Linked DNA regions of Endozoicomonas gorgoniicola. The protein of the gene in region 1 interacts with the protein of each later gene in a pairwise test. Links are inferred from orthologs where the notes say so. Each region holds a gene or a part of one and is shown on either strand. Other genes may lie near its edges. The genes, in order: recR and recO.

The links.
Region 2: the proteins of recR (region 1) and recO interact in binary tests that used the Escherichia coli proteins (3 or more experiments, as listed by UniProt). The link is inferred for Endozoicomonas gorgoniicola from one-to-one orthologs.

The regions. Positions count from the first base shown.
Region 1 is NZ_JAPFCC010000001.1:1,452,534-1,468,360, reverse strand. What follows is about bases 4,384-7,250. They hold recR (recombination mediator RecR), read right to left. Parts: upstream 6,184-7,250; coding sequence 5,584-6,183; downstream 4,384-5,583. Other genes in these bases: dnaX (DNA polymerase III subunit gamma/tau), read right to left, coding at 6,589-7,250; NX722_RS06710 (YbaB/EbfC family nucleoid-associated protein), read right to left, coding at 6,202-6,528; NX722_RS06720 (hypothetical protein), read right to left, coding at 4,384-5,299. Outside these bases: NX722_RS06740 (GntP family permease), read right to left, coding at 1-923; NX722_RS06730 (DUF6625 family protein), read right to left, coding at 1,521-2,378; NX722_RS06725 (hypothetical protein), read left to right, coding at 2,932-3,993; more of NX722_RS06720, read right to left, coding at 3,926-4,383; more of dnaX, read right to left, coding at 7,251-8,736; pncB (nicotinate phosphoribosyltransferase), read right to left, coding at 9,210-10,421; NX722_RS06690 (isochorismatase family protein), read right to left, coding at 10,427-11,095; NX722_RS06685 (NUDIX hydrolase), read left to right, coding at 11,229-11,906; NX722_RS06680 (hypothetical protein), read left to right, coding at 12,264-13,643; NX722_RS06675 (NupC/NupG family nucleoside CNT transporter), read right to left, coding at 13,941-15,191; NX722_RS06670 (DUF2007 domain-containing protein), read right to left, coding at 15,338-15,766; NX722_RS06665 (hypothetical protein), read right to left, coding at 15,812-15,827. UniProt on the Escherichia coli protein: May play a role in DNA repair. It seems to be involved in an RecBC-independent recombinational process of DNA repair. It may act with RecF and RecO.
Region 2 is NZ_JAPFCC010000001.1:1,078,755-1,094,622, forward strand. What follows is about bases 12,961-15,868. They hold recO (DNA repair protein RecO), read left to right. Parts: upstream 12,961-14,005; coding sequence 14,006-14,731; downstream 14,732-15,868. Other genes in these bases: rnc (ribonuclease III), read left to right, coding at 12,961-12,988; era (GTPase Era), read left to right, coding at 12,985-13,935; pdxJ (pyridoxine 5'-phosphate synthase), read left to right, coding at 14,804-15,550; acpS (holo-ACP synthase), read left to right, coding at 15,547-15,868. Also shown: nadB (L-aspartate oxidase), read right to left, coding at 1-640; RNA polymerase sigma factor RpoE, read left to right, coding at 1,317-1,901; NX722_RS05015 (sigma-E factor negative regulatory protein), read left to right, coding at 2,006-2,698; NX722_RS05020 (MucB/RseB C-terminal domain-containing protein), read left to right, coding at 2,704-3,774; NX722_RS05025 (SoxR reducing system RseC family protein), read left to right, coding at 3,774-4,256; NX722_RS05030 (cold-shock protein), read left to right, coding at 4,661-4,867; NX722_RS05035 (hypothetical protein), read right to left, coding at 4,876-5,100; ltrA (group II intron reverse transcriptase/maturase), read left to right, coding at 5,682-6,947; NX722_RS05045 (DegQ family serine endoprotease), read left to right, coding at 7,356-8,843; lepA (translation elongation factor 4), read left to right, coding at 9,066-10,865; lepB (signal peptidase I), read left to right, coding at 10,934-11,749; NX722_RS05060 (DUF4845 domain-containing protein), read left to right, coding at 11,925-12,302; more of rnc, read left to right, coding at 12,299-12,960. UniProt on the Escherichia coli protein: Involved in DNA repair and RecF pathway recombination.

The DNA.
Region 1 (15,827 bases):
GGGGCACAGGCAAGAATTCCACTGCTGATCAAGTCAGTGAATTGGCTAACCCTTTTCTCTCCGCGAATTAAGCTCACAGCCAAACCAAGGCCTATCATTAGGGCATTGAGCGGTGAGCCGAGGAACTGCAAAACAACCTGTAAAGCAGTCCCGTCACCAAAAGGGTGGCTCGGATAATTAGTCACTGAAGCCAGGCAGATCAAAAGAATTGGAACCAGAATTGGCGCAAAAGCTCTGGTTGGAGATGGTAGTTCACCATATTGAGCTTTAAGTTCCGCATAACTGACTACTTCTTCCGAATCCTCTTCGCATGTCAGCGTTGTTGTTGCCCTGCTAGCCCATAATAAACCAGCCATGGCAGTAAATGCAGCAACGATACTACCCAATCCAATAACCAAACCCAGATTATTCATCAGCCCCAGGTTTCCTGCTGCGGCAATTGGCCCTGGTGTAGGAGGTACAAAAATGTGTGTCGCATAAAGCCCTGTAGCAAGTGCAACGCTCATGCCAACGGCAGACACATTTAGACGCTGGCCAAGAGAGCGCTTGAGAGAGTTCAAAATAACGTAACCTGAATCACAAAAAACAGGCACGGAAACAATGTAACCAATAATTGACATGGTCAGCTTGGGGTACTTTTTACCAAGCATGCTGATAAAAGTATCAGCCATGGTTATGGTTGCACCTGTTTTCTCAAGAATTGTGCCGATCAATGTACCCAAAATAATGACAATACCAATGGATCCCAATATGCCACCAAAACCACTACTAATGGTTGGTGCAATTTCACCTGGCGGCATGCCTGCAGCCAGGGCTGTTATGAAAGCAGCTAACAATAACGTTATAAAGGGATGGAGTTTGAGGCGCGAGGTTGCAATCACCACGAAAGCAACAACGGCCATTAGGATAAGTACAAGATACATTATGTACTCCTTTGTTTTATCGTGTCTGGCAAAGCAAGCTTGCGCTATTGGGTCAGGCTCTGTTCAGTTCTGAAGTTAATACTCTGTGAACCGGCTTTCTGCAAGTAAGATCAAAAAACGAGATATAGTCAAATCTAGTGTTTGAGAGTTTGAGAGCATGATCAGGCGGCCTCCTGATCAGAGTCATTTCCTACTCGAACACCATCTTCGCCGTCAGTCCAGACATACACGTAGTGCTTGTTTTCCAGCCTTCGCTGGTTCCACTGTTTGTACTCTTCAATCCAACGGGTCTTTAAACGACTTATGATGCCTGGTGACAGATTCTCAGCCTGACTACCCAGAAGACTCTGTAGGGCTTCCTGAAAATCCCCTGTGGAGATCCCTTTCAAGTAGAGCCAGGGTAACAACTCATCAAGGCTGCTGGTTCGCTTTAAGGCATAGTCCCAAAATAACTTCCGTAATTCCGTCATTCCCACGAAGGTGGGAATCCACCACGAACAGTGGATCCCCGCCTTCGCAGGGATGACGAAGGTTTTTCATGCATGGTTTTTAGCGCTTAGCTGCACTAGTTATCAATTCCAATGACAGCATCAGGTGTTATTTGTGAAATCCCGAACTACTTATATGCCAACTATCAGAAAGTAGCGGGTTAATGTTTGATACTATATTTTCCAGCTTATCCCAGTTATTTTGCTTCCAGGACATAAAGTGTAAATATGCGAATTCTCTTGCCCCATCTTTTGAGTTAGTCAGGTGACCTTTGTTATAGTGCCACACTTCAGGGTAGACTTTAGTACCATCGTGCCAAGGCAGTTTTGCATTAGGTGTGCTATATGCTTCTTCAAATGAAACGGTTTTTGCTAGTTTATAGAATTTGTTTGTAAATTTACGTATGAAAGGTGGTAGATTTTTATGATGTACAAATAGATCGCTAAAAGCTTTTTCATCCACGGAAAAATGCTGCTTATCCTCCATTTGTGTTTTCCAATTTTTTATTTGTAGATAAATACTCCTGACTTCTTCAGTATTTTTAAATAAGCACAAATGACCACATAGTCTTCTGTAGTGTGATGATAATATATTAAATTTTTTAAATTTTTCTTCTGTGAAGAATATATTTAAATCACCATAAATGACATCAATATCTCCATATCCATAAAAATCATATTCCTCTATATCTTTTTTATGAATGTGCCCAAATGCAGGTCTTAGATCACAAATTTTATATGCTCTTTCAGGATTAAAGTTAATATTTAATGATTCAGATACTTTCTTTTTATATTCATTAAAGGTTATTTCAATAAAAGTAACATTCTCCGGATACCACTTAGGCACTCCACAGTCAGTGTAAAAAATCCAGTTGAAGTTTTTGTTTGGCTCGCAGGATTTTAGAAACAAATTGAACCAGAATGGCCATTTTCCAAAATAAGGTATGATAATTCCAACACTTGTCATAATATAATGAACTCTACTATTTAGCCACAGTCTGAATTGCTTGCTTGAAGCTTAGTAATGTTGCATCTGCTGAGTATTTTTTGCAAGTAAAATTGGGGTCAAAGTAAAATTGGGGTCAGGTCAGGGCGATCCTGTTATTCGCCATAATCTTGAAACCATGTATCACGTGAAAGACGGAAAAGTACCTTGTGATACCCATATGAGAGAGATTCTTGATCCAATAGCGCCAGAGGAGTTCCGCAAGCCATTCAAAAAACTTTTCTCTTTGGTTCAGCGAAATAAACTTCTCAAGGCGTTTGAGTTCAAGTGTGGAGATTTAAAAGACTGTTACCTGATGCCTGTTGATGGAACTGGCCTATTTTATTCCGGAGAATGCCGTTGCAATAAATGTTGCGTAAAGAACAAGGGGAAACGCAACGAATATTTTGGGATTAGAAAATACTGCATAACAGCCTTTCCCATAACAACCCCGTCAGCCACACCAACAAAAAGGGAACCCTGCCTTTAAACATGGGTCTGAGAATCAAACAAAACCTAAAGAAAGGATCAGATCATGCAGGGTTGCTCAGGACACTCTTCAAATACCCCACAGGGACTCACAGCGGCTACAAGCCCCGAATGGCAGGAGGCATCCGGCTCCGGCACCACCACGCACACACCCGAAATCAATCTGAAGCGCAGTGCCTCTGACGCACTGGCTTCCGGCACACTGGAAACTCCGCCTGCTAAAAGACTGACCAGCCGCACCGGCACAGTCAGGTTCGCCGACAGTTGTAAAGCGCATGACGGTGGTGAATCCATAACCAGACAGGAATTTGCTACAGCAGAACATCGCATTGCCGAGCTGGGATTAGACGACACCATTCCACATCACGGAGTCGCTAAAGCCTGCCAGGATTGCCTGAATAGTTTTTCTGATCCGGAAGATCTTATGCTGCTTACCCTCTGGGCAAAGGACAAGCAGGTTGACACGTCACTGATTCATAACATTGAAAAAAAGCTGGCAACGGTATTGTGTAGCGATTTTCTTTTAAGAGACCCGACACCCTGCGACTACCCCCAGATTCAGCGACTGCACGAAAGCCTTAACACCTGCGGGGTTGAACAACTTGATGATGACAACAAAAGATGTCTGGAAAACTTGCGCAATACAGTTATGAATGACACAAAAAGAAAACTGAACGACTTGACAAAAAAATACACCTACAACCCCCTCTTTGCGGTAGCCAAGTTTTACGTGACCCATTACAGCCCGTCCACTTATAACCAGATCGACCAAACTGGAAAAACAGAAAGAGAAGTCCATCATGAACTCGTACAGGAATTAACAGAGAGTCTCGAAAACTACCTTACAAAGCTCGGACGCATGATCCCGGCCAACGTAATGGTTTCCCAATTTCTGGAAGATAACGCTCCCGCCGACAGCGCACTGGAGCAAAGCATCAACCAGGCAAAAGACAACAGTGAAACACAGAAAAAACAAGCAACCGAACACAGAAAGAACAAAACACGCAAAGATTACGCCCGGTTCTTAAACGAGCAAAATGTTAAGAACCTTTCTGACCAGAAGGCTGGTCTTTCCAGCCCGAAAGGGGCGCGTACTGATCACTATTAAACAACACAACATCACCACTCATAAGCAGGACAGTCCTGTAATAGTTGCTCCCCCAGTACTGGGGAAAGCCAATCTTGCCCAGAGCATGGATCAGGGCATGAACACTGTCGATTAATACCCTTTGCTCCTGGATAAACCCTTGCCGAAGCTCTGCATCCATTCCGGTCAGAAAGGTAAGCACAGCCTGTCGGGTAAACTGGAGCAGCTGGCATCGCATATGAAGCACCAGCAACAGCTGGTGCAGATAACTGGTACCGTCAAAGTCAATAATGACCGATTCTCCATTGAACACAATCGGCACACCCCGGGCTGACGGTTCCGAATACCCCTGACCGGAATCACTCCTCTGGTTCTGGGTTGTCCCCATATGCATAACCAGCATCTGACTGATTGTCAGTTCAGAATGACTGCTAAAGGTTTCAAAGCCATCAGCCTGACCTGCCAGCACCCGGCCAAAAAAGTCATAATTATCAAGCGACAGATTTTGCGAAAGCACCCTGTCAGGCACACCTGCCCCCTGCACCAGCTCAAGAAAAGGATCAACAGAGCCAATGTTTTGCATACTCCTCACAACCGACCGGAAATTGTCGACCCACCGACCAATGGTAGCCTGCTGCTGCGAAGACGGCGAAGAGGCAAACCGGGGAAGTGAGGCCAAAGCAAACCTGAGACGACGACTCCAGCGGATAAGACCGTACAGTTCACTATCCAGCGACTCCCAGACCCTGCCAAACTGTTGTTCGATTCGGGTACACAGCACCGTCAGATAGTTATCAATATTGCTAAATCCATGATCCTGAGTCCCGGCAAGAATCGGATACCACACGCCTTCAAACTCAAGCAGCTGCATTGTCGGCACAGGATAGCCTGAACCTTGCAGGGAATGGATAGGAAACACGCCAAACCGATTCACCAGAAAACTGCGACGACTGACCTCACCAGCACGATTCAGCCGAATCACCAGAACCGGCCGCCACCGGCTAAGCGAGAAAAAAACCACTTCAGGAATACCAAACGCGTCGGGGCCACTCAAAGAACCACCCGCAAGCAATCGGCTACGGATGGCATCAGCATGGCTACCGACCACGTCAGTATTCAGCCATTGATGCATATATAACGATCCATTCAGGTTCCCGGCGGAGCGCAACAAACTTTCGTATAACTGGCTGGCATCCCCCAGCCCGACATCCAGCCGGCTTAACGACCGAAACAGTGACAAGCCATCCTCTCTTACCGTGGCAATAAGGTCAGCGCAGGCACAGGGAATAATCAGCCCGACACCAATAACCCATAAAAACAAAGCCACACAACCGCTGCGCCTGAACCCTGCAAAGCTATCCAATGTCACCTCTGCCGCCTGTAAAAAGAGAAGCTGGTAAAGCTAGCTCAACCGTTCATTTTTACCAGCTTCTTTCAGAAGTAGTCCTCAAACTGCTCATGCTTGAACTGAAAGCCGGAGATATTATTCCACTTGAGGAGATTGCAGACGCCGAGATTTTGATTGGCAACGAAAGGATTGGGAAAGCATTTTTTAAAGGCGTGATGGCTTTCACGAGTACCAGTGAAAGCCATCACCTTTCAGACGGCCACTCAGGTCAGCAACTTACGGCGACCTGCCAGCGCATGTGCCAGAGTGCCACCATCAACATACTCCAGCTCTCCACCCAGTGGTACGCCGTGAGCAATACGGGTAGCCTCGACGTCTCTGCGCTTCAGCTGTTCAGCAATATAATGAGCCGTAGCCTCACCTTCCACAGTAGGGTTTGTCGCAAGAATCACTTCGGTTACCTGATTCTTTTCCACCAGCTGCATCAGGTCAGTCACTCCAATATCATCCGGACCTATGCCGTCAATAGGCGACAAGTGCCCCATCAGCACGAAGTACCGCCCCCGGTAACCACCTGCCTGCTCGAAAGCCATGACATCAGAAGGGTTTTCAACCACACAAAGCGTTGTCGACTCCCGTCCCGCATGAGTGCAGATTTCACACAGATGATCTTCACAGAGGGTTCGGCAGTCACGACAGCGACCAACACCTTCAGCAGCTTCCTGCAAGGCCCTGGCCAGCCGCAGGGCGCCTTCCCTGTCCCGCTCCAGCAGATGCAGGGCCATCCGCTGGGAAGAACGGGGACCAACCCCGGGCAGACAGCGCAGGCTTTCCATCAATTCCCTGATAAGAGGACTGAACATAAATGACCTGTCTCTCGATTAGAATGGCATCTTGAAGCCATCAGGCAGATTCATGCCTGCTGTCAGGCCGGACATTTTTTCCTTGTTATTGCTCTCAACCTTACGAACAGCGTCGTTTACTGCCGCCGCCAGCAGGTCTTCCAGCATTTCCTTGTCTTCTTCCATCAGGCTCGGATCAATTTCGACACGCTTAACATCGTGGCGTCCTGTCATAGTGACCTTTACCATACCGGCACCGGATTCACCCTGAACTTCAGCATTGGCCAGTTCTTCCTGAACCCGCTGCATATCTTCCTGCATTTTCTGGGCCTGCTTCATCAGATTGCCCATACCACCCTTGAACATAGTGACTCCTTATTCAGGTTCGTGTGATTAAATACAATCGCCCGTCATAGCTACCAACCGCTACTTTATGACATTACCTACGGGCTGAACGCTGTCGTCCAGAACAACAGCTGTGAATTGATCAACCAGTGACTGCACATTGGCATCACTGTATATACTGTCGCGGGCCTGCTGCAAACGCTCGCCAATTTTTCGTTCACGCCAGGCTGCCGGTGTTTCAGTCTGTACAACGCCCACCTCTACCTGCAGACGCACCGGTTGCTGAAAATAGTCTGACAGTGCCTTTTCAATACGTTCACGATGGGTATCGTTGTAGAGCGTACTGCGCCCTTCATCCAGACGCAGGTCTATACGACCACTGCTGTGTGCAACGTATTCACAATGGGATCCAATCGTCCGGGTAACACCACCCAGCGGCAGACTGCGATAAACCGGAATCCAGCTCAGGGCATCCAGATCGGTCAGACACACCCGCTCGGAAGGATCAGGCAGTACCGGAGCCTCATCGACCACCTGCGGCACAGCCGCAGGCTCAGGCATGGACAGATTCTGCAAATCCATGCTGGCCGCATAACTTTCATAGGTTGACATCGGCGGAGGCACATCGTCATCTTCCCGGTCATCCGGCTCTGCACCAGATGTGACAGCAGGCACATAGTCAGCCTGAAAACCCGGGTCTCCCGCCTGATCATCATCAAGCGGCGGCACCTCCTGCAAATAGTCCGGCTGCCCAGAAAAAGGTGGCTCCTGCCCCACCTCCGGAACAGGCTGCGATGTTGCTGGCACAACCGGCTCAACGACCGCCGGAGCGGGCGAAGGTGAAAAATCCTCTGGCAGAGGGTTCACTGCCACGGCCGGGGTCGGCGGCACAGGCTCTGCGGTAGGGGTAGCTTCCCGCTGCGGCAGAACCGATGGTACCGTTGCAGGTTGCACAGGATCAACAGCGTCAACAGCAGACTCTTGTGCAATGGGCTCAGCAACCGTTGCTTCTGCAGCTATTGATTCTGTAGCTATTGATTCAGAAGCAGGCGCAGGCTCGGGTTCCGCCGCTTCAGAGGACTCAGAAACTGGGCTGCCGACATCAACAGAAGAGCGTTTAGCAGCGCCGGATTCAATCCGCACCGGCTCAGGACGGAAAGCCAGCATACGCAGCAGCGCCATCTCAAAGCCGCTTCTTGGCTCTGGCGCTAACGGCAGGTCACGCTTACCCACCAGGCCAATCTGGTAGTACAGCTGGACATCTTCTGCCCGCATATTGCCCGCCAGTTGTAACACCTGTTCACGATCACCCTGACTGTTATCCACCGCGTCAGGAACCGCCTGGGCAATAGCCACCCGGTGCAGTACCGACAGCATATCATTCAGTACCGCCATATAATCCGGCGCATGCTCCGCCAGATCAGCAACCGCTTTCAGGACACTTCCGGCATCTGCAGTCGACAACGCCCGGACCATCTTCATGACCTGCCCCTGGTCAATGGTACCCAGCATCGAGCTGACTTCACCTTCAGAAACCCGTCCATTACCAAAGGCAATGGCCTGATCCGTCAGACTCAGGGAATCCCGCATACTGCCATCAGCCGCACGCGCCAGCTGCCAGAGTGCCGAGGTTTCATAGGGGATATGTTCACTGCCGAGAACATTTTCCAGATGCCCGACAATGCGCTCCGGCGTCATGTTCTTCAGGCCGAACTGCAAACAACGGGACAAAATCGTGATGGGCAGCTTCTGTGGGTCCGTGGTGGCCAGCAAAAACTTCACATGGGGAGGCGGCTCTTCCAGAGTTTTCAGCAGCGCATTAAAGCTGTGCGCCGACAGCATGTGTACCTCGTCAATCAGGTACACCTTGTAGCGTCCGTGAGTCGGGGCATATTGAACGTTATCGAGAAGCTCCCGGGTGTCTTCCACCTTGGTGCGGGATGCCGCATCCACCTCAATCAGGTCAACGAAACGTCCGTCATCAATTTCACAACAGGCGGCGCACTGTCCGCAGGGCGTCGAACTCACCCCTTCGTCACAGTTGAGACATTTTGCCAGAATTCGGGCAATGGTGGTTTTACCTACCCCTCGGGTACCGGTAAACAGATAAGCGTGGTGCAGGCGATCCTGATCCAGTGCATTCACCAGAGCCTGCAGAACATGCGTCTGCCCAACCAGCTCCTTGAAAGAACGAGGTCGCCACTTGCGAGCAAGAACCTGATAGCTCATTGAAAAGCGTCAATACCCAGTAATAGAAATGTGTGAAACCTATGCTAACGAAGATGCCATAAGAATGCACTATCAGTCACTGATCAACATTCAGGGTAAATGCATGCACAGAAGCATCAGCCATCGGACCGCATCAATAAAAAATAGTTTAACGTGAATCAAAGCGCCTGACAGGCAGAGAGAGGGTCAACTCGAGATTGGAGGTCGAGATTGGAGGCAAACCCTGCCAGCCACACCCCGGCACATGATGTCACTGCTACCGTTGCTCCCTTCCGGGCCTGGCGGAGTTCACAGCTGATCATTGCGGGGGGACCGACAGGATCCACCATAATGCAAGCTACGGATCGATTTGCGATTTGCCGTTTCAGCGAATCGCCCCGTCGTCTTGATGCTGCGCATTCTCCACATTTAACCCCTGCCCGTCAACCATCAGTTATAACTATTTTTATTGAAACTGCTGATTTTTCATAATCTTATGCTGATTTTCTGAGGAAAGAAGCCCTGAGTCTGGCAATAAACTCATTATCCTCACACATGACTTTGCCCGGACTGTCAGACAATTTGGCGACAGGCTGACCATTCAGCTCCACCAGCTTGAGAACAATATTCGGCGCAGGCTGACCCATATCGTTAGTCAGGTAGGTACCAATACCAAAGCTGACTTTCACCCGACCTGAAAAATGCCGGTAAAGCATCACTGCCGTATCAAAATCCAGCTTGTCACTGAACACAAGTGTCTTGTCACGGGCATCAATACCCAGGCTGGCATAGTGCGCCAGCGCCTGCTCGCCCCATGTAACAGGATCACCGGAATCATGCCGGATACCGGCATAAGCGGTGGCAAGGCTGTGGTCAAAGTCCTGCAGGAATGCCTTCATGCTGATGGTATCGGTCAGGGCAACCCCCAGCTGACCACCGTAATAATCCAGCCAGGTGAACAGGGCATCCTGTTGAAAATCAGACAAACTGTCCCCCAGCGCCTGATGCGCCTGCAGCCATTCATGAGCCATGGTACCAAAAGGCTTGAGACCAAGGGTTCGGGCAAGGTGCAGATTACTGGTACCCGCAAATGCCGAGGGCAGCGCCTTCTGCAGGGTTCTGACAACATGCTCATGCCACTGACCGGAGAAACGGCGCCGGGTACCAAAATCCACCAGATTAAAATCAGCCTGATCGCCCAGGTCAGCTTTAAACTGTTGAATCTTCGTCTGCAGTCGCAGCTCCCCTGAACGCTCAGGTTTACCACGAAAATGACGACGGCAGTGAAGCTCACTCACAATAGCCAGAATAAAGATTTCAAAATGCGTAATCTCTGCCCAGTTGCCGGTAACAGTAATATCCACATGTCCGCCGGACTCAGCAATATGAACCGTTTTCGGGTCAAGCCGAAACCGTCGCAGCCAGCTAACAAACTCAGGCGTTATAAAGGGCAGCTCACCTAACCAGAGCAATTCCTCTTCGGTCAGTGACAGTTCAGCCAGTGAATCAATCTGGGTACGTAGCTCTTTCAAATCCAGATCAAGCCGTCCCGAACGACAACGGAAACTCATCTTACCCGTGGCATTCGGGTAACAACTGAACATCACCTGCTGCATGGTGTACTTGTAGAGGTCAGTATCCAGCAGCGAGGTAATTATTGGTTTTACAGGCTCCGGCCTGGTAGCACCGGCTGTGCAATCAATCATCAAATTCAGGCTTCCATCAATTGCTGCGAGCGAAAAACAAGCTCGTCCAGACTATTAATAAACTCTGCACCCGCCTCACGCATCTGCGTTATCGCCTGCTGCTCTGTCGCTTCGGAGAGACTTCGGGTTGCAGACAGGTTAACAATCACCCTGAATTGTGCCTGCAGCAGTTGGAGAACCGTCACTTTTACGCAGAAATCCAGCGCCAGACCTCCCACAAGAACAGTACGGGTATTGCGGTCACGCAGAAATTCAATCACACCGGTACTTCGGGTATCGGCCAGATCGTGATAGCAGGCGCCATAAGGGTGAAGGTCGGGCTCAATACCTTTCCAGACAAAAAAATCATAATCCGTGACTGCAGGCAACCCCTCCAGCAACTCAAAACCATAGGTACCCGGTACCGCATGAAGATTCCAGTACGTGTCTGAGTTGGCATGATTGCTTAAAGGCGTCAGCTGAGGGTTCTCGTTACTGGCTACCCAGATGGCAGACACTGGATGCGCATCTTTCGACCCAACCCGCCAGTGTGCCAGCTCTGCCTGTGCATTCAGCGCATCGGTAATGGTATTCCCACCTGGCACTGGCAATTCATCAGGACACAGCGGGGTAAAGCAGTTCTGGGCATCCACGTCGAAGGCGGCAATGATGTCAGATGCGTCAATTTCAACCATGGATAACCTCAGGGTGACAAAATGAATATAGTTCACTAACATAGTGAATTAGGTTCACTATCCTGTCAAGCCGACAATGACTGGCAACACTCAGGTATATGAAGATTAACTTGCTGATATCAACGGAGTTTATATGAGCCTGAACACGGCACTTATTTCAGTCGACATAGTGGCTTTCCGACTTGTCAAAGGCAGGCTGAATGTACTCGCCCGGCGTATACAAGCAGACGGTAACAAGCCTGAATGGATGCTGCCCGCAGGCAAAATCGACCCGGTCAGAGACCAGAGCCTTGATGACACGGCTTATCGCCAGCTTGAACTTCTGACAAACAAAAAGCCCGGCTATATTGAGCAAGTTGTCACCCTGGGTGACAGCCAGCGGGATTCAAGAGGCTGGTCCCTGACCATTGTGTACTATGCCCTGATTGACAGCAGCGACAGTGAACAACTTGCTCCCTCTGCACAATGGTTGCCATCCGACGCAGAAGCCCTCAAAGGACAACTGGCTTACGATCATAGTCGCCTTGTCCAACAGGCCCTTGATCGATTGAAAAGCAAAATTCAATATTCATCACTGCCCGTTTATCTACTGCCAGAGCATTTTACACTGTCAGACATTCACGGCGTTTTCTCAGCTGTGCTGGACAAGGCTCCCCCTATGCGATCTATTCGTAACCGCTTCCTGCAGGGCGACTTACTGATTGATACGGGAAGACTGAAAAGGGGCAGCAACCGGCCTGCCGCCCTGTATAAAGTCAACCAGGATTCAGAAGCCTGGCTGTTTGACCGACTGTATATATCTACTCGTTGAAAAACGACACTCAGACCGTAAACCTTTAAAACATCTGAACCGGTTCAGACCGCACTAAAAACATGCAAACAAAACTAGCAAAACGATCGGTTTAAACTATCTTTGCATTGCTGTTTATTTGCTTTCCTAAAAATAAAAAATATCGGTTCTTATGGGGTTCCAAACTGTTGCTTAATCCATACCAGAGCGTGTCCTGACCGGCACGAACTTTGCCTCACTGTGTGTAGCAGTTTTTCACGAGGCCTGTGCAACAGGGCATATCAAAAACTCTGAAAATTCAACAGTTCGGAAGCCATTAAGAGCCAAAAAGATAAAGCAATTCTCAACTTATCAAGCTATCTGAATTTGGATTTATTTATGAAAGCCTTATGTTACGAAAGCAGCACTTCAAAAAAAATAATAAATAAATTATCACATTCATTTAAAAAGCCTCTGGTCATTGCTATTACCAGTGCAACGCTTTGTTCACTAGCTGACTGGTCATACTCTGCGCCTGCCATTCAATCTCCGGCGAGTTCAATGATAAGCGCAACAATAACTGCATCGTATACTCCCGCTTCAGGTTCATTGGTTATTGGTGACAACCATTATGCTTACACCACACAAAAAGAACCTGATAAAGGAGAGAAAAGCATTCAACTACAGTCTTATACAAACATTGCCACAACCCCAACACTGCACCTGAAAAGGCTAAAGTCGGTGAGCAGCCCTATATTGTCTAAAACCCTCTACCTGATGACATCCGGGTCAACCAGGTCGATTATTTCCGTCACTAAGACAAAAGGGGTCATGCCTGCAAGCAGTCATCTCTACAAATCCGGGTTTAATGCTCAAAGTACTAATTTTCAGATGACATTCACCAAATCCATTCAGCCCTCAGGCTCTTCAACATGGAAAACAAGTCTACCTAATGGAACCTTAATAAGCATTACGAACCATTTATCCAATAGCAATTTATCATTGCCTGACAAGATAAAAAAAATTATAGAGCGCTTTACAAAAGAGTCTGGTGAACTAAAAGAGCAGATAACAAAGTTAGGCAATGAAGTAAGGGATATGGTTCATTCAAAAAAAACAATTGCCTTACTGGGAGGGGGCATCATCATCACCGGACTCTGTACGTTAGCAGCCTGCCTAACTAAATGCATAAATTTTGAACATTTTTATGATGAATATCAAAATATGAATAGAGTTATAAAAAAAGGTCAGGAAATACAAAAAAAACAGAATGAAGAAAAAAACTCCGATAACAGTCAGGACGACCTACAGAAAAAACCAGAAACAAGTGAGAGACAACACCTTACAAATAAAATAGTGGGACAAGCTTCAGGAACTACGGTAGCTTTAATGAGCTCCATGCCAAAAGGTTCCATAGCTCTATTACCAATGATCTCTGAGACTGCCTCTGAAGACGAAGCCGAAGACGAACCCGAAGCGAAACTTGAATCCGAACCCGAAGTCCCGGCAACTCACACAGAAACAAATGAGCATGACACAGCAGATGAAGATGACTTGAACGCGGTTATTGCCTTTTTTGATAACATAGCAGAAAGCCTACAACGCCCTGAGGAGGTTCGCAGACGCTCTGGACTTTTAGATAACATAGTAGAAAGCCTACCTGGTTTTGGCGATGAAGAAAGCTCTAATCTTTTAGAGAATTCTGGGAACAGTGAAGAAAGTGACTTTACTAACCCTGATAAAACAGAAGACTCTGGACTATTAGAGACTGCTTTTTAAACAGGAAAAACTGAAAATCCTGAACATTAATCTTTCTTTTGATGAAGACTGTTGCAAGGCAAGAAAAGGTCTTGCAACAGAATCTGTCTGTTACCAGAGCGGACAATCCTGTGTTTGCGTCGCATCATTTCCTGATCAAACGCATTTGCCGCTCCCAACCTGCCGAATCAGGTTCGCTTGCGCTGTGTACCTCTGACTTCCTATGGCTTCTTTCAGCCTGACGGGTTTGCCCGCTTCGCCGGGCAAACAAAAAAAGCCGCATAAAGCGGCCTTTTTTGATACAGAGTCAACCTCTGGTTACAGGGCGATAAAGAGCCCTGCAATTGTAGCACTCATCAGGTTAGACAACGTACCCGCTGCTACAGCCTTCAAACCAAACCGGGCAATGTCGCCACGACGGTCTGGTGCCATGGAACCCAGACCACCCAGCAGAATAGCGATAGAAGACAGGTTGGCAAAACCACACAGCGCAAAAGTCATGACCGCCTGAGTATGCTCAGAGAACACTCGAACACCGGCTGCCAGAGCTGCTTCAGGATCGACGTAAGTAGCAAAGTTAGAAAACGCTACAAACTCGTTCAGAACGATTTTCTGACCCAGGAAAGAACCTGCATCCAAAGCTTCAGACCAGGGTACACCAATAATGAACGCCAGTGGTGAGAAGAGGTAACCCAGAATCATTTCAACGCTCAGGTCCGGCTGGCCAACAAAGCCACCAACCCAGCCCATGATGCCGTTAGCCATGGAGATCAGAGAGATGAAAGCCAGCAGCATAGCACCAATCACCGCTGCCAGTTTCAGACCAGAAGCTGCACCGCCTGCAGCTGCATCAAACACGTTGGCAGGCTTTTCTTCATCGGTCTCTTCCAGTGCTTCAGCGGAATCATGAGGCACTTCGGTTTCAGGCTTGATGATTTTCGCCATCAGCAAACCACCCGGTGCCGCCATAAAACTGGCTGCAATCAGGTACTGGAGGTCTACCCCCATGCTGGCAATACCCGCCATAACCGCACCGGCAACAGAAGCCAGACCACCGACCATAACGGCAAACAGTTCAGACTGAGTCATTTTGGCAATATAAGGACGAATCAGCAACGGTGCTTCTGTTTGACCTACAAAGATATTGGCTGCTGCGGACAGGGATTCTGTACGACTAGTGCCCAACAGTTTCTGCAAACCACCGCCGATAACACCAATCACCTTCTGCATAATACCCAGGTGGTAAAGAACCGCCACCAGAGCTGCCACAAAGATAATCACCGGCAGAACGTTTATGGCAAAGATAAAGCCAACTTTGAAGTTCGCCAGATCACCAAATACAAAACCAATACCATCGCTGGCATAGTTCAATACTTTCTGTACGCCACTCGTCATGCCAGACAGGACAGTCTGACCAATTGGGATATAGAGTACGAAAGCACCCAGAAGCGCCTGTATGGCAAAGGCACCACCAACGGTACGAAGGTTAATCGCTTTACGGTTATCGGAAAGCAGGTACGCAATACCGAGTATCGCGACCATACCAACCAGGCTCATAAGAACTTGCATGGGGAAAAACACCTTGAAGGAAGCCAGAAACTGGCTGCGCATTATACTCAGAAGAACAAAATTGAACAGAAAGTACTTTCCGAATGATCTGACAGCTCGTTCAATAAGTTTGAACGTTCAGCAAAACAGGCGGCAAACAACCAGAATCAGTCCTGCAATGGTGGAACAGGATAACAACCGGGAATGCGCGACACCGGATCGCTTTTACAACCGCATGTCCGACAATAGTAAAACTCCCTGACTGGAAACAGTGGAAACTGTATCAACATAAACACCAGAAAGGCCCGGCGTTTACCAGACAACTGTATTTCTGTATCGCAGCTTCCACACTGCTGGCAACGGTAATACTCCTCACCGTCCTCTACAGCACTCTCCAACGCCAGCAACTCTTTCGCACTGTCCGCACAAACTTCTGGCACCAGCAACCGAACACCTCCAATAGCATTGGAGTAAAGCCAGTTCATTGTGATCAGATGCTCATCAAAAACAAACGCAGGTATATCCTGACTGTCGAGCAAACCTCTTGCCAGCCAGGCTTCATAGGGAAATGAATATCGGGAAATGGTCACAAGCACCAGGTAAACCTCTTCGATTACAGGATGCGAGTCTAACAGTTCCGATCACCACTCTGCACGC
Region 2 (15,868 bases), 370 kb from region 1 along the record:
TACTGCTGAACAGGTAGGCTTTGCTGGCACCGCCACTGGCCAGTACCTGGGCTTTAGTTTTAAACAGGTGAACCCGGTCAGACTTCAGGTCGAGAACATAAGCGCCCAACCCTTTTTGTTGCTGGACACCCAGCTTCTGGCTGGTGATCAGGTCAATGGCCAGGTGGTGTTCATAAATATCAATATTGGGTTGCAGTCTGACCCTGGCGATCAGGGTGTCAGAAATAGCCTGCCCCGTTGCATCGGCAGCATGAATAATACGCCGGGCGCTGTGACCACCTTCACGGGTCAGGTGAAAGCCGAAGGAGTGGTTGCGTTTTTTATCTTCAGTGAAAGGTACGCCAATATCAATCAGCCAGTGGATGCTGTCCCTGCCGTTTTTGACAATGTGTTCCACTGCGTCTTTTCGACACAGTCCGGCACCTGCAATCAGGGTGTCTCGGGTATGTTGTTCAAGGCTGTCACCCGAAGGGTCCAGCACAGCGGCTACCCCGCCCTGGGCGCCAGAGGAAGAACCGGCATTGAGGTCACCTTTGCTGAGTATGGCAACACGCAAATTCGGATCAAGATGCAGTGCCAGAGTCAGACCAGCGGCTCCGCTACCAATAATGATGACGTCGTAATTATAAGACTGATGCATTTGAATTCCCTGAACCCTGGTATCTGACGATACTGCACATCCGATCCATAATAGTTGGAATCATGATGATGTCTGCCAGTATGAGCTTTGGGACAGGGTAGTCTCCGTTGCTGTCATCTGACATCAGGTTTCCTGAGTGTCATGGCTCTAAGAGGCCGTCTTAAAACAGTTTGCAAAGATGTTTAACAGGTCGGATATTTTTTGCATACTGCCAGAAAATGACTCAATGATATTCTGGCGGTTTTCAGGTTCTGTTCACAGAACCTAAAGTCTCACGTCTTTGGTGCCGATGGGTTAACCGAGATGCACTGTAAAGATGAGACATTCTTTAAATATACATATAAGACCTGTAAACGGCTTGTTAGTATATAGAAATTACGGTCGGCACTATAGTACGCTGTGGTGATCCGAATCATCTTTTCAGTAAAAACTGAAAAAAAAATTAACGAGTTCGGGAACTTTCAGGCCGGATTATGGTCTATAGAGAAGCAGAAAGAATCCGTAGTGCAAAAAACACTTTTTCTCAGGATGCTTTTAGCCAGTTGCCAGAGCCTGAAAAGGTTCGTGGCTGGAAAAAGATAGCTTGGGCTATGACGTCTGTAAAGCCCGTTGAGTTAGAGGATAAGTGTCGTTTGCCGCATTCAGAGCAGGGTTGCCAGCAGATGAGGATATTTGCATGGTAGAACCTCAGGAAGCGGATCAACAGCTGGTCGAACGGGTGCAGAAAGGCGATAAAGCCGCCTTTGACCTGCTGGTAATTAAATACCAGCATCGTGTTCTGGGACTGGTCAGTAGTTATGTGAATGACTATCAGGAAGTCCAGGATGTAGCACAGGAAGCTTTCATCAAGGCATACAGGGCCATTGATAAGTTTCGGGGAGACAGTTCGTTTTATACCTGGCTGTATCGTATTGCTGTCAATACAGCCAAGAACCATCTGGTGTCCAAGGGCCGGAAGCTGCCAGAATCGGATATCGACGTACACGATGCCGAGTTTCTGGATACCGCAGCCAGCCTTAGAGTGGTGGATACTCCCGAACGGAACCTGTATCGTGATGAGATTGAACGCGTTATCCATGACGCTATTCGTCGTTTGCCGGACGAGCTTCGCACCGCAGTGATGCTGCGTGAGTTTGACGGTTTAAGTTATGACGAGATTGCCCATGTTATGAACTGCCCTGTCGGCACTGTGCGCTCAAGGATTTTCCGGGCCAGGGAAGCCATTGACCGAGAAATAGAGCCGCTGCTCAAACGAGGCTGACTATTTTAAAAGCAGTAATGAAATTCGTCAGGACTTAAAGTGACAACCCGTTTTCCCCGGTTTCATCAGGGGGGGCGGTAGAAGATAGCACCAGGGGTGTATCTATGAGTGAGAAGCCATCTCACAATCATGTCCGGGACCGCCTGAACGAGTCCCTATCAGCTACTCTCGATGGTCAGGCTTCTGAGCTGGAAATGCGCAGAGTTCTGGAAAAGCTGGGCAGTGATGATGACTTGCGTGCAACAGCACGTCGTTACCAGTTGGTTGGTGATGCGGTCAGGCATGAAACCAGCCAGTTTATGAATATTGATCTTTCTGCCAGCATCCGTGACAGGGTTGAGCGGGAAGAAGTAACCCATCAGATGCAGGAACAGCCTCAAATACAGCCAGTGGGCAGGATGACCAATGTTGTCAGCCTGCTGGATAGCTGGTGGTCTTCAATGGGGCGTGTGGCCGTTGCGGCGTCTGTCGCCTTTGCTGTGATTGTTGGTGTGCGTAACTTCAACCAGGTTGAAGAAGTGCATACTGTGGCAGATGTCTCCGATCAGGCGACCCTTACCCAGCCATTGCAGATTTCCAGAAATGACTACGGAGCTTCCGGGATCCGCGCGGGTTACAACTCCCGCGAACATGACACGATTACTCCAGAACAACTGGCTCAGGCGCAAAACGTTGCCAGTCGGGCGACCCGCGAGCGTTTCCGTGCTTACGCTTTGCAGCACGCGGAAATGAGTGCGGTTCAGGGAGGTCAGGGCATGTTGCCCTTTGCGAGGTTGACCAGTTTCGACACACAGTGAGCTTTATGAAAGGAATGCATTTAAACAGGGGGAGTTTGGCGGCATTGCTGGTGTCTGTGCTGATGGTAGCGCCGGTAAAGGCGCAGGAAGCTGTTACCCCGAACCAGGCTGAATCAGCACCTTTATCGAGTGCGGCAGAACCCCCCCGGGCTTCAGAGCCCAGAGACTGGCTGGAGAGCATGGCGGAAGCCACTCGTCAGCTGACTTACCGTGGACACTTTGTCTATCAACAGGGTTCAAGCCTGGAAACACTGTCTGTATTACACACTAATCAGGGCGGCAATGAGAAAGAACTGATTCGCTATCTGGATGGTCTGCCCAGGGAAATATTGCGCCATGGACGTGAGATAACTTTCCTCAGTGCCGACCGCCCACCTGTCCGTTTTGAGCATGAGTCACTGATGCCTATGGTAGGGCGCTTTACCGGCAGTGACCTGGGTAAGTATTATCAGCTGCGTCCTGCCGCGCTGGATCGGGTTGCCGGTCGTGAAGCCGTACAGTTGCTGGTAGTGCCGACCGACCGTTTCCGTTATGGTTATCAAATCTGGCTTGACCGGCAGAGCAGCCTGATGCTCAAGTCGGTCATGGTTGATAGTGAAGGTCGTATTATTGAGCGCATGCAGTTTACCAACCTTGAATTTACCGATCACCTCTCAGAACAGGAAATAAAACTACTCAACCGTACGTCGAAAGGCCTGCCTGATGAAACGACTGTGACCATGAGTTCTCTGGAAAAGGGCGGTAATGGACACTGGGGTTGGGAAGCGGGTTGGATTCCGGACGGGTTTGAAGTGCGTAACCGTACACGCCGCAAATCGCCAGTCAGTGAACGTATGGTGGACACTGTGATTTACTCTGACGGCATTGCGAGTTTCTCGATCTTTGTCGAGCCGGATGAAACCAGAGTATTAAGCCAGTCATCTGAGCAGATTGGTTCGATGGCGGCGGTATCCAAAGTATTCCGCAATAACGATACTTATTTTCATGTCACGGTTGTTGGTGAAGTACCGCTGGGTACTGCTGAGCGGGTGGCGGTATCGGTTCGCCCCGCCAGTGATAAACAGGCTGAGAAGTAATGATTGAAGAGCAAGGCCGGGTGGTGACCGTAGAAGATGGTGCTGTCTGGGTTGAATCCATTCGTAAGACAACCTGCTCCAGTTGTAGCGCCAAAAACGGCTGTGGGCAGCACTTGGCAGAAAAGTACAAAAGCAGTAAAACGCATTCCTACATTCGGGCTGTCAATGAAACCGGATCAGCCATCAAAGAGTACGATGAAGTTGTTATTGGTATCCCTGAAGATTCTCTGATGAAAGCCTCCATGGTCGTTTACCTGCTGCCGCTGTTAAGTATGATGGCAGGCTTGTGGCTTGGCAGTTTTCTGGTTCTGGGTGACCTGGCTACAGTACTGCTGGCGCTGTCAGGTCTGGCAGCGGGTTTTGTGCCTGTCCGAATGCTTGGACAAAAAGCCGGTGAACTGTGTCGGGTTCAGGTGCTGAAGGTAATCCCAAGGCAGCTGGATGAGCCGGAACTGGTACCAATGCGGCCCTGGGTTGCCTGACCTGCATGAACTCTGACAGCAGTGCTGTCAATGGGTGCATTCTCAAAGTCTGACAGTTCTGAGTATCCAGAGAACAGCTTCGCTAAAAGCACGACATCTGTCAGGAGAGCCAATACGCACTGTTAACCTGAATGGCTTATGTCAAGAGAACCTGAAGGCAGAGTTTTTTATTGGTATGCTGGTGTCAACAATAAAAATTGGTTTATACTAGTTGCCGATAGCTCGAAGCCATGTAAAATGGGCGCCACGTTATAAGTGTGTTTGATTCTTTATGTATAGATTTAGTGTTCCGAGAGTAGTATCTCGTCCTGTTCTACCATAAGTAATAACAAATCTTCTAGCTTGACTGTCATTCATGCCATAGGGGCTGAATGGCTTACTTTGCTTAAAAACAGGATATGATTATGTCTACTACTACCGGTACCGTTAAGTGGTTCAACGAAGAGAAAGGTTTTGGTTTTATCGCTCAGGACAATGGTCCTGACGTGTTTGCCCACTTCCGTCAGATCGTTGGTGACGGCTTCAAGACTTTGAAAGAAGGTCAGCAGGTTGAATTTCGAGTGACTCAGGGCCAGAAGGGTCCTCAGGCTGAAGATATTCGTCCTCTGTAAGGATTGAGTTACATCATTGACGATGTAATTTCGCACTTCATGCAAGTGAAGAAAAAGGCAACACCCTGAGGTGTTGCCTTTTTTTGTTTGCCCAGCGAAGCGGGCAAACCCGTCAGGCTGAAAGAAGCCTGAGCCGCCCCGACTGAGGGGAAGGCAATCTGAATGGCAAGGGCGTAACTGGCCAACGGTTGGGTCTGAAGGAAGCCATAGGAAGTCAGAGGTACACAGCGCAAGCGAACCTGATTCGGCAGGTTGGGAGCGGCAAGCGTGCGAAATAGCGCAAAGCCCGATACTCAGTCAGTCCCAACTCTGTGCTTGAGGGTGGCATTTCTGACAGGGAACCGTTTAGTAACTGGGGAAGCCTGGCATCAATCTCTGAATCTCAGGGGCTGTTATCGCAAGAGGAAACTCAAGGGTAACAGTGGTGTGAGGTGGCAGATGATCCTGTAGTAGTGATGAAATTCCGGCCTGTGAAGGCGGGTAACCGTTCGGAGGGCAAAACCGGAATGACTACAGCCAGAGTGACTGTAGGGCATGTGTCGTCAAAAGCGGCAGATGTTGCGAAGGGGTGAAGCATTCTTAAAGAACAGTCAGACCGCAGGAATGACACTGTGAGCGCACAAGCTGCCTGACGAGGCAGGACATCTTCGGCTGGTGAGGTTGGGAACAATCCTGCTAAAAGAAAGAGCCGCGCTCGGGAGTAAAGGACAGGTAGCAGGTAGATTGCCTTGAGCCAGAACGCCTGTGAATGTCCATGAAGAATCCGGCCACAGTAGAAGGATGGCGCAATCTGTCTGTCGTGAGACAGTAACTGATGAGAGTATATTATAGCCTGTATGGGCGCTTGCTGACGATGGAAGCGCTTTACAACGGATTCAAAAAGGTATGGAAAGCGAAAGGTGCGGCCGGAATAGATGGGCAGAGCCTGAGCGACTACGCCTCGAATCTGCGTGGGAATCTTGAACAGTTACTGCTTGAATTGCGGGAAAAGCGCTACAAACCGCTACCGGTAAAGCGTGTAGAAATCGACAAAGAAGACGGTGGAAAGCGTCTGCTGGGAATCCCCGCAGTAAAAGACCGAATCGTCCAACAAGCACTTCTAAATATCCTGACCCCGATCTTTGATCCGGACTTCCACCCGTCCAGCTATGGGTATAGACCGAATCGAAGCTGCCATCAAGCCATTACCAAGGCGACCCTGTTCATACGGAAGTACGACAGACGCTGGGTGGTGGACATGGACTTGTCCAAATGCTTTGACCGACTCGACCACGAGTTAATTCTCAAGGCGTTCAGGCACAAAGTGGCAGATGGAAGCATCCTGAACCTGATCAGAATGTTCCTGAAAAGCGGGGTGATGGTTGGCTATCAACTGGAAGCCACGGAAACAGGCAGTCCACAGGGCGGAGTGATCAGTCCCTTAATCTCAAACGTCTATCTTGATGCGTTTGATCAGGAAATGATGCGACGCAAGCACAGGATTGTCCGCTATGCGGACGATATCCTGATTCTGTGTGGCTCCAAAGCAGCGGCAGAAAACGCTCTGAAAGTGGCGACCAAAGTACTGGAGCAAGACCTGAAACTGACGGTCAACCAGAATAAAACACACATAGCCCATAGCGGCGAGGGTGTGAAATTTCTGGGAGTTGAAATCCTGAGCAGCTATACGCGCATACAGGAAAAGAAGCTCAACGCACTGAAAGCAAAGGTAAAGCGAATCACGAAAAGGAATCGGGGAACGAACCTTGAAGGAGTAATCCGAGAACTGAACCCTGTGATACGAGGATTTGCTAATTACTTCAGGATAGCGAACTGTAGTCGTGAATTAAAACGGCTGACAGGATGGATGAGGCGCAGGCTGAGATGTTTACAACTGAAACAGTGGAAGAAACCAGCGAAGCTGCATCGTCGGCTGAAGCAACTGGGTTACAAGCCACCATTTAAGTACATCAAAATGCGTTCATGGAGAAATGCGTGCAGTCCCCTGTCGCATTTAGCCATGCCGAACAACTGGTTCAATGAGATAAAGTTGTTCAATTTGGAAGGCGTTAAAACGGGCGTTCTTGCCCCTTATTGTTAAGGGATAGAGAGTGCAGGAGCCGTGTACGAGGTCCGTACGCACGGTTCTGTGGGAAGGACGGGGCAATAGCCCCGCCTTACCTAATGTGCTGAACAGAAATCAGTTGCTCAGAAGGTCAAACAGCAAAAAATAAATGTGTATAAACTTTTTATCTTTTGCAGTAAAAAAGTTCTGCGATAACGCTCCGGGAATTTTGGTAGCATTACTCAGGGTGCTTAATGTCCAGAACGGCTCTTTAGGAAATGTTTACAGAAGTTTGGCAAGCAGGATACAGATTAACCGGACTTAAAGCGCTATTTTATAACCTTGTGCAGAGCTGAAGGCGGTAAGTCGAAGCAGAGAAAAATCGCCCGATAGCCAGGCTCAAAATCTACAGGAATATCACCTGAACCAGGAGGAGTCAGCTTCATGAAAGTTGGGGAAACCATTTTGAAGAGAGGTGGCAGGCAGGGGACTTCTCATCTCATTAAAACATCACTGCAACTCATCGGTGCCTTTTTGCTCACAACACTACTGGTGGGTGCTGTACCTATTGTCAAACCGCCTGCCAATATGCAGGTCTTGCCAGACTTTGCCACGCTGTTTGAACAGGCGTCGCCAGCCGTCGTCAATGTCAGTACGTTATCTACCCCGAAGAATAATCGCAGTCAGTTCTATGGTCCGGGTGGTGAAGATTTGCCTGAAATTTTTCGGCGTTATTTTGGTGTGCCGATACCGGATGAACCATCCGGCGGACGCCCACAACCCATGTCGTTAGGTTCGGGTTTTATTATCTCAGATGATGGTTACATTCTTACCAATAACCATGTGGTCGATGGAGCTGACACCATTATCGTTCGACTCAGTGATCGCAGTGAAAAAACAGCAGAGCTGATTGGTGCCGACAAGCGTTCAGACCTGGCACTTCTTAAAATCAAGTCAGACCGGAAGCTGCCGGTGGTAAAAATGGGTCGTTCTGATGAAGTTCGCCCGGGGGAATGGGTAGCTGCTATTGGCTCCCCCTTTAACTTTGAGTACTCCATTACCAAAGGTATTGTCAGTGCTAAGAATCGCAGTCTGCCGAGTGATTCCTACGTACCGTTCATTCAGACTGATGTACCAATCAATCCGGGTAACTCGGGCGGTCCTCTGTTTAATATGAGCGGCGAGGTGATTGGTATTAACTCTCAGATCTTTACCCGCTCCGGTGGTTTTATGGGGCTGTCTTTTGCCATTCCGGCTGATCATGTGAGCTGGGCTGTGGCGCAACTGAAAGATAAAGGCTATGTCACTCGTGGCTGGCTGGGCGTTGCGATTCAGGAGGTCGATCGCGATCTGGCAGAATCCTTTGGGCTGGACAAACCGATGGGCGCCCTGATCAGTCAGGTCGTTCCCGGAGGTCCGGCTGACAAGGCTAAGCTGCAGCCGGGTGATGTGATTGTCAAACTGAATGGCAAAGACATACTGCGTTCCGGCAGTTTGCCGATGGCGGTAGGGGTGATCACTCCGGGTGACAAGGCTGAAGTCGAGCTGATTCGTAACGGCAAACGCAAAACCCTGATGGTTGAAGTCGGTGAGCTGCCTGACGAACATGCGAGTCGCACTGAGAAGAAAGCCAAAGCTGACACCAGTAACCGCCTCGGGATTCAGGTAGAAACCCTTAATGATGACTATCGCAACAAGCTGCGCCTTGATGACGATGCCAAAGGTGTTGTGGTGACCAGTCTGACTTCTGGGGTTGGTCGCAGTATTGGTCTTCGTCAGGGGGATGTGATTACTCATCTGGATAATCAGCCGGTAAAGACCTTGAAAGAATTTGACGAGACTGTACGCAAGTTGCCGAAAAATCGCTCAATTTCCATGCGGGTTGTGCGTCAGGGGCGTCCTGCCTATATTTCTTTCCGTCTGACGGATTAAAGGTTTATCAGCCTGTTCGGGTCCGCAGTTGTGGAGTGGCGGCCCGACATGCTGTAGAATCTACTTTAATTACAGCAGCTTCAACTATCCCACCCTGTCGGTTTTTTTCAGCCGATGATGAAATGAGTGGCGGTGATGATGAAGACCCTGCAAGCTGAACAACTGTCCCCGTTGGAGTGGTAACACGCCTGGCGGGGACATCTTTTTTGTAGTGATGCAATCGTGAGCGATCTTAGCCGTATTCGGAATTTCAGTATTATTGCCCATATCGACCATGGCAAGTCGACATTGGCAGACCGTTTTATCCAAACCTGTGGCGGCCTTTCCGACCGTGAAATGCAGGAACAGGTACTGGACTCCATGGAGCTTGAGCGTGAGCGCGGGATCACCATCAAGGCGCAAAGCGTAACTCTGGATTACACCGCCAAAGACGGTGAAACCTATCAGCTCAACTTTATCGACACTCCCGGACACGTAGACTTCTCTTATGAAGTTTCCCGCTCTCTGTCTGCCTGTGAAGGGGCGCTGCTGGTGGTAGACGCTGCTCAGGGTGTAGAGGCCCAGTCGGTAGCCAACTGTTACACCGCCATTGAGCAAGGGCTGGAAGTGATGCCCGTCCTGAACAAGATGGACCTGCCTCAGGCTGAACCTGAACGGGTTGCCCAGGAAATTGAAGAGATTATCGGTATTGATGCCCTTGAAGCGGTTCGCTGCTCCGCTAAGAGTGGTCTCGGCATTGAAGACGTTCTGGAAGAACTGGTGAAAACCATTCCAGCTCCGGAAGGCAACCTTGATGACGAGCTGCAGGCGTTGATTATCGACTCCTGGTTCGACAATTACCTTGGCATAGTCTCCCTGGTGCGCGTAAAACACGGTGTGCTGCGCAAGGGTGACAAGATTCTGGTGAAATCCACCGGTCAGGCTTATGGTGTCGATAACGTCGGTATCTTTACCCCGAAAATGGAAGCAACCGGTGAGCTGAAAGCCGGTGAAGTCGGCTATGTCATTGCGGGTATCAAGGACATTCACGGTGCGCCGGTCGGTGATACCCTGACCCACGCCAAAACCCCGGATGTAAAGGCGCTGCCGGGCTTCCAGAAAGTGAAGCCTCAGGTGTACGCCGGCCTGTTCCCGGTCAGCTCTGATGATTTCGAGAACTTCCGCGAAGCTCTGGAAAAACTGAGTCTCAACGACGCTTCCCTGTTCTACGAGCCGGAAAGCTCTGATGCGCTGGGTTTTGGTTTCCGCTGTGGTTTCCTGGGCATGCTGCACATGGAAATCATTCAGGAGCGTCTGGAACGTGAATACAATCTGGATCTGATCACCACAGCGCCCACCGTAATCTACGAAGTAGAAATGAAAAATGGTGATGTGGTCGAGGTTGATAACCCGTCCCGCCTGCCTGATCCGGCTTCTATTGAAGAAATCCGCGAACCGATTGTTCAGGCCAGTATTCTGGTACCTCAGGACTACCTGGGTAACGTGATCAGCCTGTGTGTCGAACGTCGTGGCGTGCAGAAAGATATGCAGTTTACTGGCGGTCAGGTGTCTATCACCTATGATTTGCCAATGAATGAAGTAGTGCTGGACTTCTTTGATCGTATCAAATCGGTCAGCCGTGGCTTTGCGTCGCTGGATTACAGCTTCGACCGCTTTGAGGCGGCCAGAATGGTGAAGCTGGATATCCTGATTAACGGCGAGAAAGTCGATGCACTGGCGCTGATTGCCCACAGGGATCACGCGATTCCCCGTGGTCGCTCACTGACTGAGAAAATGAAAGAGATCATTCCCCGTCAGATGTTCGACGTGGCGATTCAGGCGGCTGTGGGTGGTCAGATTGTTGCCCGTACCACTGTTAAGGCACTGCGCAAGAATGTAACGGCGAAGTGTTACGGTGGTGATGCCACTCGTAAACGTAAGCTGCTTGAAAAGCAGAAAGCGGGTAAGAAGCGTATGAAGCAGGTAGGCCGCGTAGAGATTCCGCAGGAAGCTTTCCTTGCGGTTTTGAAAGTGGACAAGTAAGAGAGGGCTTTTGCCTTCTTTATGTGAACGGTACAAAAATCAGATTAGGTGACTGAGAACAAATAACCATGGATATTAATTTTCCGTTATTGCTGGTCATTGCAGTGGCAGTTACCGGGGTCATTGCACTGGCTGACAAGCTGGTGTTCATGCCTCGTCGTCGCGCGGCTGTTGCCAGTTACAAGGCAGGTTTAACCGGTGACATTGACCCGAAGGTCGTTGACTCCCTGGAACAGCCGCCTTCTCTTATTGAGACGTCGGTTTCTATTTTTCCGGTACTGGCGCTGGTGCTGGTTTTACGCTCGTTTCTGTTTGAGCCTTTTCAGATCCCATCGGGCTCAATGATTCCAACACTGGAAGTGGGTGATTTTATTCTGGTCAACAAGTTTGACTATGGCCTGCGCTTGCCAGTGACTGGTACCAAAATCTGGTCTAACAATGAGCCGCAGCGTGGCGAAGTGATGGTGTTTAAGGAACCTCAGAACCCGAACATCAACTTTATCAAACGTGTGATCGGTGTACCGGGCGACGAAGTTCGCTATGTGAACAAAGAGCTGTTTATTAATGGTCAGAAGGTAAAACAGCAGTTGGTGGCGAACCTTAACGATGGTCACCCACATAGTCTTTACAACGAAATCATTGGTGGCAGCAGCCACCAGATTCGCAAGGATAAAAATCTGCGCAGCCTGATGGCTGAAGGCATCTGGCAGGTGCCGGAAGGCATGTACTTTGTTATGGGTGATAACCGTGACCGCAGTAACGACAGTCGCTACTGGGGATTTGTACCGGAGCAGAACATAGTAGGTAAGGCCGTTTACATCTGGATGCACTGGCCAAGCTGGACAAAGCTGCCTAATTTCAAGAACAATGGAAGTATTCACTAACTATTGAGTAGCAGTCCTTATTATCTGAAGTGTTGTTACACAGGTAACAACCTGCCCAGCCTGCATCGGGTTTTCCCATGTGCAGGCTGGTGCTTTATTCTTAATCAGGAAGTCTGAGCAATTGCGAAGCCGCCGGGGGTAAAACCCACAGCGGTTTTTTAACAAGGAGAGAGCAATGACTGGAATAAGAAACAGACAAAAAGGTTTGGGCATATCCAGCATTCTGACGACTATAATGGTCGGTGGCTTGTTGATCATGGCAGCCGTAAAGCTGGGTCCCCTGTATATGGACGATTTTGCTGTTTCCCGGATACTGACGTCTCTGGATGAAAAGCCTGGCATCGCCAGGGCAGACGCTTCAGAAGTAAAGGACTGGCTTGACAAAGGTCTGCAGACCAACCTGATTGAACTGCATCCGGAAGAAATTCAGATAGTGCAGGGCAGGTACGACGGGGTCAGTATCGCGATTGACTATGAACGTCGTATTGAATTTATCAGGAACGTAGACCTGATCGTATCTTTTGAACATGACTGGAAAGTAAAACCTCAGTGAAGTCTGATGAACTTGCCCGGCTGGAACGCAGGCTGGGCTATACATTTTCTGACCGCAGTCGTCTGGAGCTGGCTCTCACGCACCGCAGCTGCGGCAGTCGCAATAATGAGAGACTGGAGTTTCTGGGTGACTCTATCGTTAACTTTGTTATTGCAGAAGCGTTGTACGAGCTGTTTCCCGATGCCCGGGAAGGTCAGTTAAGCCGGCTTCGCGCCCGTATGGTGCGCGGTGTGACACTGGCAGAAATTGGTCGGGAGTTTGAGCTTGGAGACTATCTGCGACTGGGCTCCGGTGAGTTGAAAAGCGGCGGTTACCGTCGTGAATCCATACTGGCAGATGCGGTGGAAGCCATTATTGGCGCTATCTATCTGGATGCCGGCATGGAGACCTGCCATGAGCGCATTCGCAGCTGGTTTAAAGACCGCCTTGCCGGACTCTCTGTTACAGATCAGCAGAACAAAGACCCGAAAACCCGTTTGCAGGAATTTCTGCAGGCACGACAGAAAGCTCTGCCCAAGTACCGTGTGACGGGTATCGAAGGCGATGCCCATAATCAGGAGTTTACCGTTCTGTGTGAACTGGAAGCCATGAGCATAAGCAGTCAGGGGAAAGGATCAAGTCGACGCGGTGCAGAGCAACAGGCTGCCCGCAAGGCACTGGAATTATTGGGAGCCCAAAGCTCATGAACACTGAAGTAAACGAGCTGAACCTGTCTGTGCAGAGTGATGAGAATACCCGTTGTGGTTATGTTGCCATTGTCGGTCGTCCGAATGTAGGTAAATCAACGCTGCTGAACCATATTCTGGGACAGAAGTTGTCTATTACATCCCGACGCCCGCAGACTACCCGCCATCAGGTACTGGGCATCAAGACCGAAGAGAGTGTGCAGACAATTTATGTTGACACGCCCGGGATGCACAAAGAGCAGAAGAAAGCGATTAACCGCTACATGAACCGTGCGGCTACCAGCGCCCTGACCGGCGTTGACGCCATTGTTTTTGTTGTGGATCGTTTAAAGTGGACCCATGAAGACCAGCTGGTTCTGGATAAACTCAAACATGCGCCCTGTCCGGTGATTCTGGCGATCAACAAGGTTGACCGCATTGAAGACAAGGCTAAGATGATGCCGTACCTGCAGGAACTGGCTGAAAAGTATGACTTTAAGGCTATTATGCCGATCTCAGCGCAACAAGGTAATAACCTGAAAGAGCTGGAAACGATGATCGAAGGCATGATGCCAGCCAGCATGCATTTCTACCCGGAAGATCAGATTACTGATCGCAGCTCCCGATTCCTGGCGGCAGAGCTGGTGCGTGAAAAGATCATGCGTCAGCTGGGCGATGAGCTGCCTTATGAAATGACGGTAGAAATTGAAGAGTTCAAGCATGAAATGCGCCCCAAAGGCCCGCTGCTGACCATCAGCGCCCTGATTCTGGTGGAGCGTCCGGGACAGAAAGCCATCGTGATTGGTGATAAGGGCGCCCGCCTGAAAACCATTGGTCAGGAGGCTCGCAAGGACATGGAACGAATGTTCGATGCCAAGGTGATGTTGAACCTGTGGGTGAAGGTGAAAGGTGGCTGGTCTGATGATGACCGCGCCCTGAAGAGCCTTGGTTATGACTACTCCAAATAACGAGTCCAAATAACGAGTCCAAATAACGAGTCCAAATAACCAGTCTAAATAACGATTGTAAATAAAACCTATGAATGATCTGAGCGCAGCCTGGCTGCTGCATAGCAGACCCTATAAAGAGCGCTCAGTCATTGCTGAATTCCTTGTGGAAGACTATGGTCGTCTGGCCATGGTCGTACGAGGGGTTCGGCAGGCGAAATCACGAATAGCCCCTCTGTTGCAACCCTTTACCCGGGTCTGGTTAAGCTGGCGCGGGCGCAGTGAGCTGAAAACTCTGACCAGCATTGAACTGTCCCGATCCATCCGGCTTTCCGGGCAATCTCTCTATTGTGGCTTTTATGTGAACGAGCTGGTCATGCGTGCGGTTCTTCCCGGGCAGCCAATGGACGGTTTGCCTGAGCTGTATGAAAAGGTGATCGAAATACTACAGGGTAAAGAAGCGGTTGAACCGGTTTTGCGCTGGTTTGAGCTGGAACTGCTGGAGCTGACCGGTTATTTACCTGACCTTGAACATGATATAACAACGGGGCAGGCGGTTCAGTCCGATGCTAACTATCGTCTGCTGCCAGAACAGGGACTGGTACGGCTGAATGATGACATGCCGGTCAAGGTTGACTGTTTTTCCGGTGCTGCTTTGCAGGCTATGGCGGCGAGAGATTTTACCCGGGGTCAGTGCTTGCCTTCTTACAAGCGTTTTACCCGACTGGCTCTGCTGCCCCTGATTGGTGAAAAACCCCTGCAAAGCAGGGAGCTTTTCACCAAAATGGATAGGCGTGATACAGTTTTGTCCGAGTGAAATGACCAGACTTAAACGCATCAGGTTTAATTTACCAGCTTTAGTTTTCCAGGTTTAACGAGGAGTATCTGCATGATTCCCCATCAGCGTATTTTGCTGGGTGTGAACATTGATCACATTGCCACTATTCGTCAGGCTCGTGGTATCAATTACCCCGATCCGGTTCAGGCTGCGATTGAAGCAGAACAGGCAGGAGCTGACGGCATTACCCTGCACCTGAGGGAAGATCGCCGACATATTCTGGATCGGGATGTTCGATTGATTCGCCAGGTACTACAGACCCGTATGAACCTGGAAATGGCGGTGACAGAAGAGATGTTGTCGATCGCTGAAGAAATTCAGCCTCAGAGTGTCTGCCTGGTGCCTGAAAAACGACAGGAGCTGACTACTGAAGGGGGGTTGGATGTTATGGCTAATCAGGCTGCTATTGCTGCAGCCTGTCAGCGCATGGCTGTGCAGGAGTCTGAAGTATCGTTGTTTATTGACCCGGATGTTGACCAGATTCAGGCTTCTGTTGATGCGGGTGCTTCAGTCATTGAGCTGCATACCGGGGCTTATGCCGAAGCAACCAGTCATGAGTGCATCCGTGCTGAGCTGAAGCGTTTGGAACATGCGACGGAATACGCACTGAGCAAAGGCCTGATTGTTAATGCGGGTCATGGCCTGAATTACCAGAATGTTGAACCCGTGGCTGCAATTGCCGGTATAAATGAGCTGAATATTGGACACGCTATTATCGGACGCGCGTTGTTTGTCGGTCTGAAAGAGGCGGTTCGGGAAATGAAAACACTGATGCTGAGGGCGTCCCTGCACCGATGATTGCCGGAATTGGAACGGATATCGTACACATAGAGCGTATTCAGAAAGCTCTGGATAAACCTTCCGGTGAAGCCTTTGCCCGTCGTATATTGACCGGTACTGAAATGGCTGTGTTTTCCCGGCAGGCAAATCCTGCAGCTTATCTGGCAAAGCGCTTTGCCGCCAAAGAAGCGGCATCGAAGGCGTTGGGTACGGGTATTGGCAAAGTGTCGTTTCAGCACATGGAAGTCAGCAATGATGAGCTGGGCGCTCCGCAACTTACGTTCAATGGCTATGCCATGGAATTGCAGCAACAGCGCGGCATTCACTCAATTCATC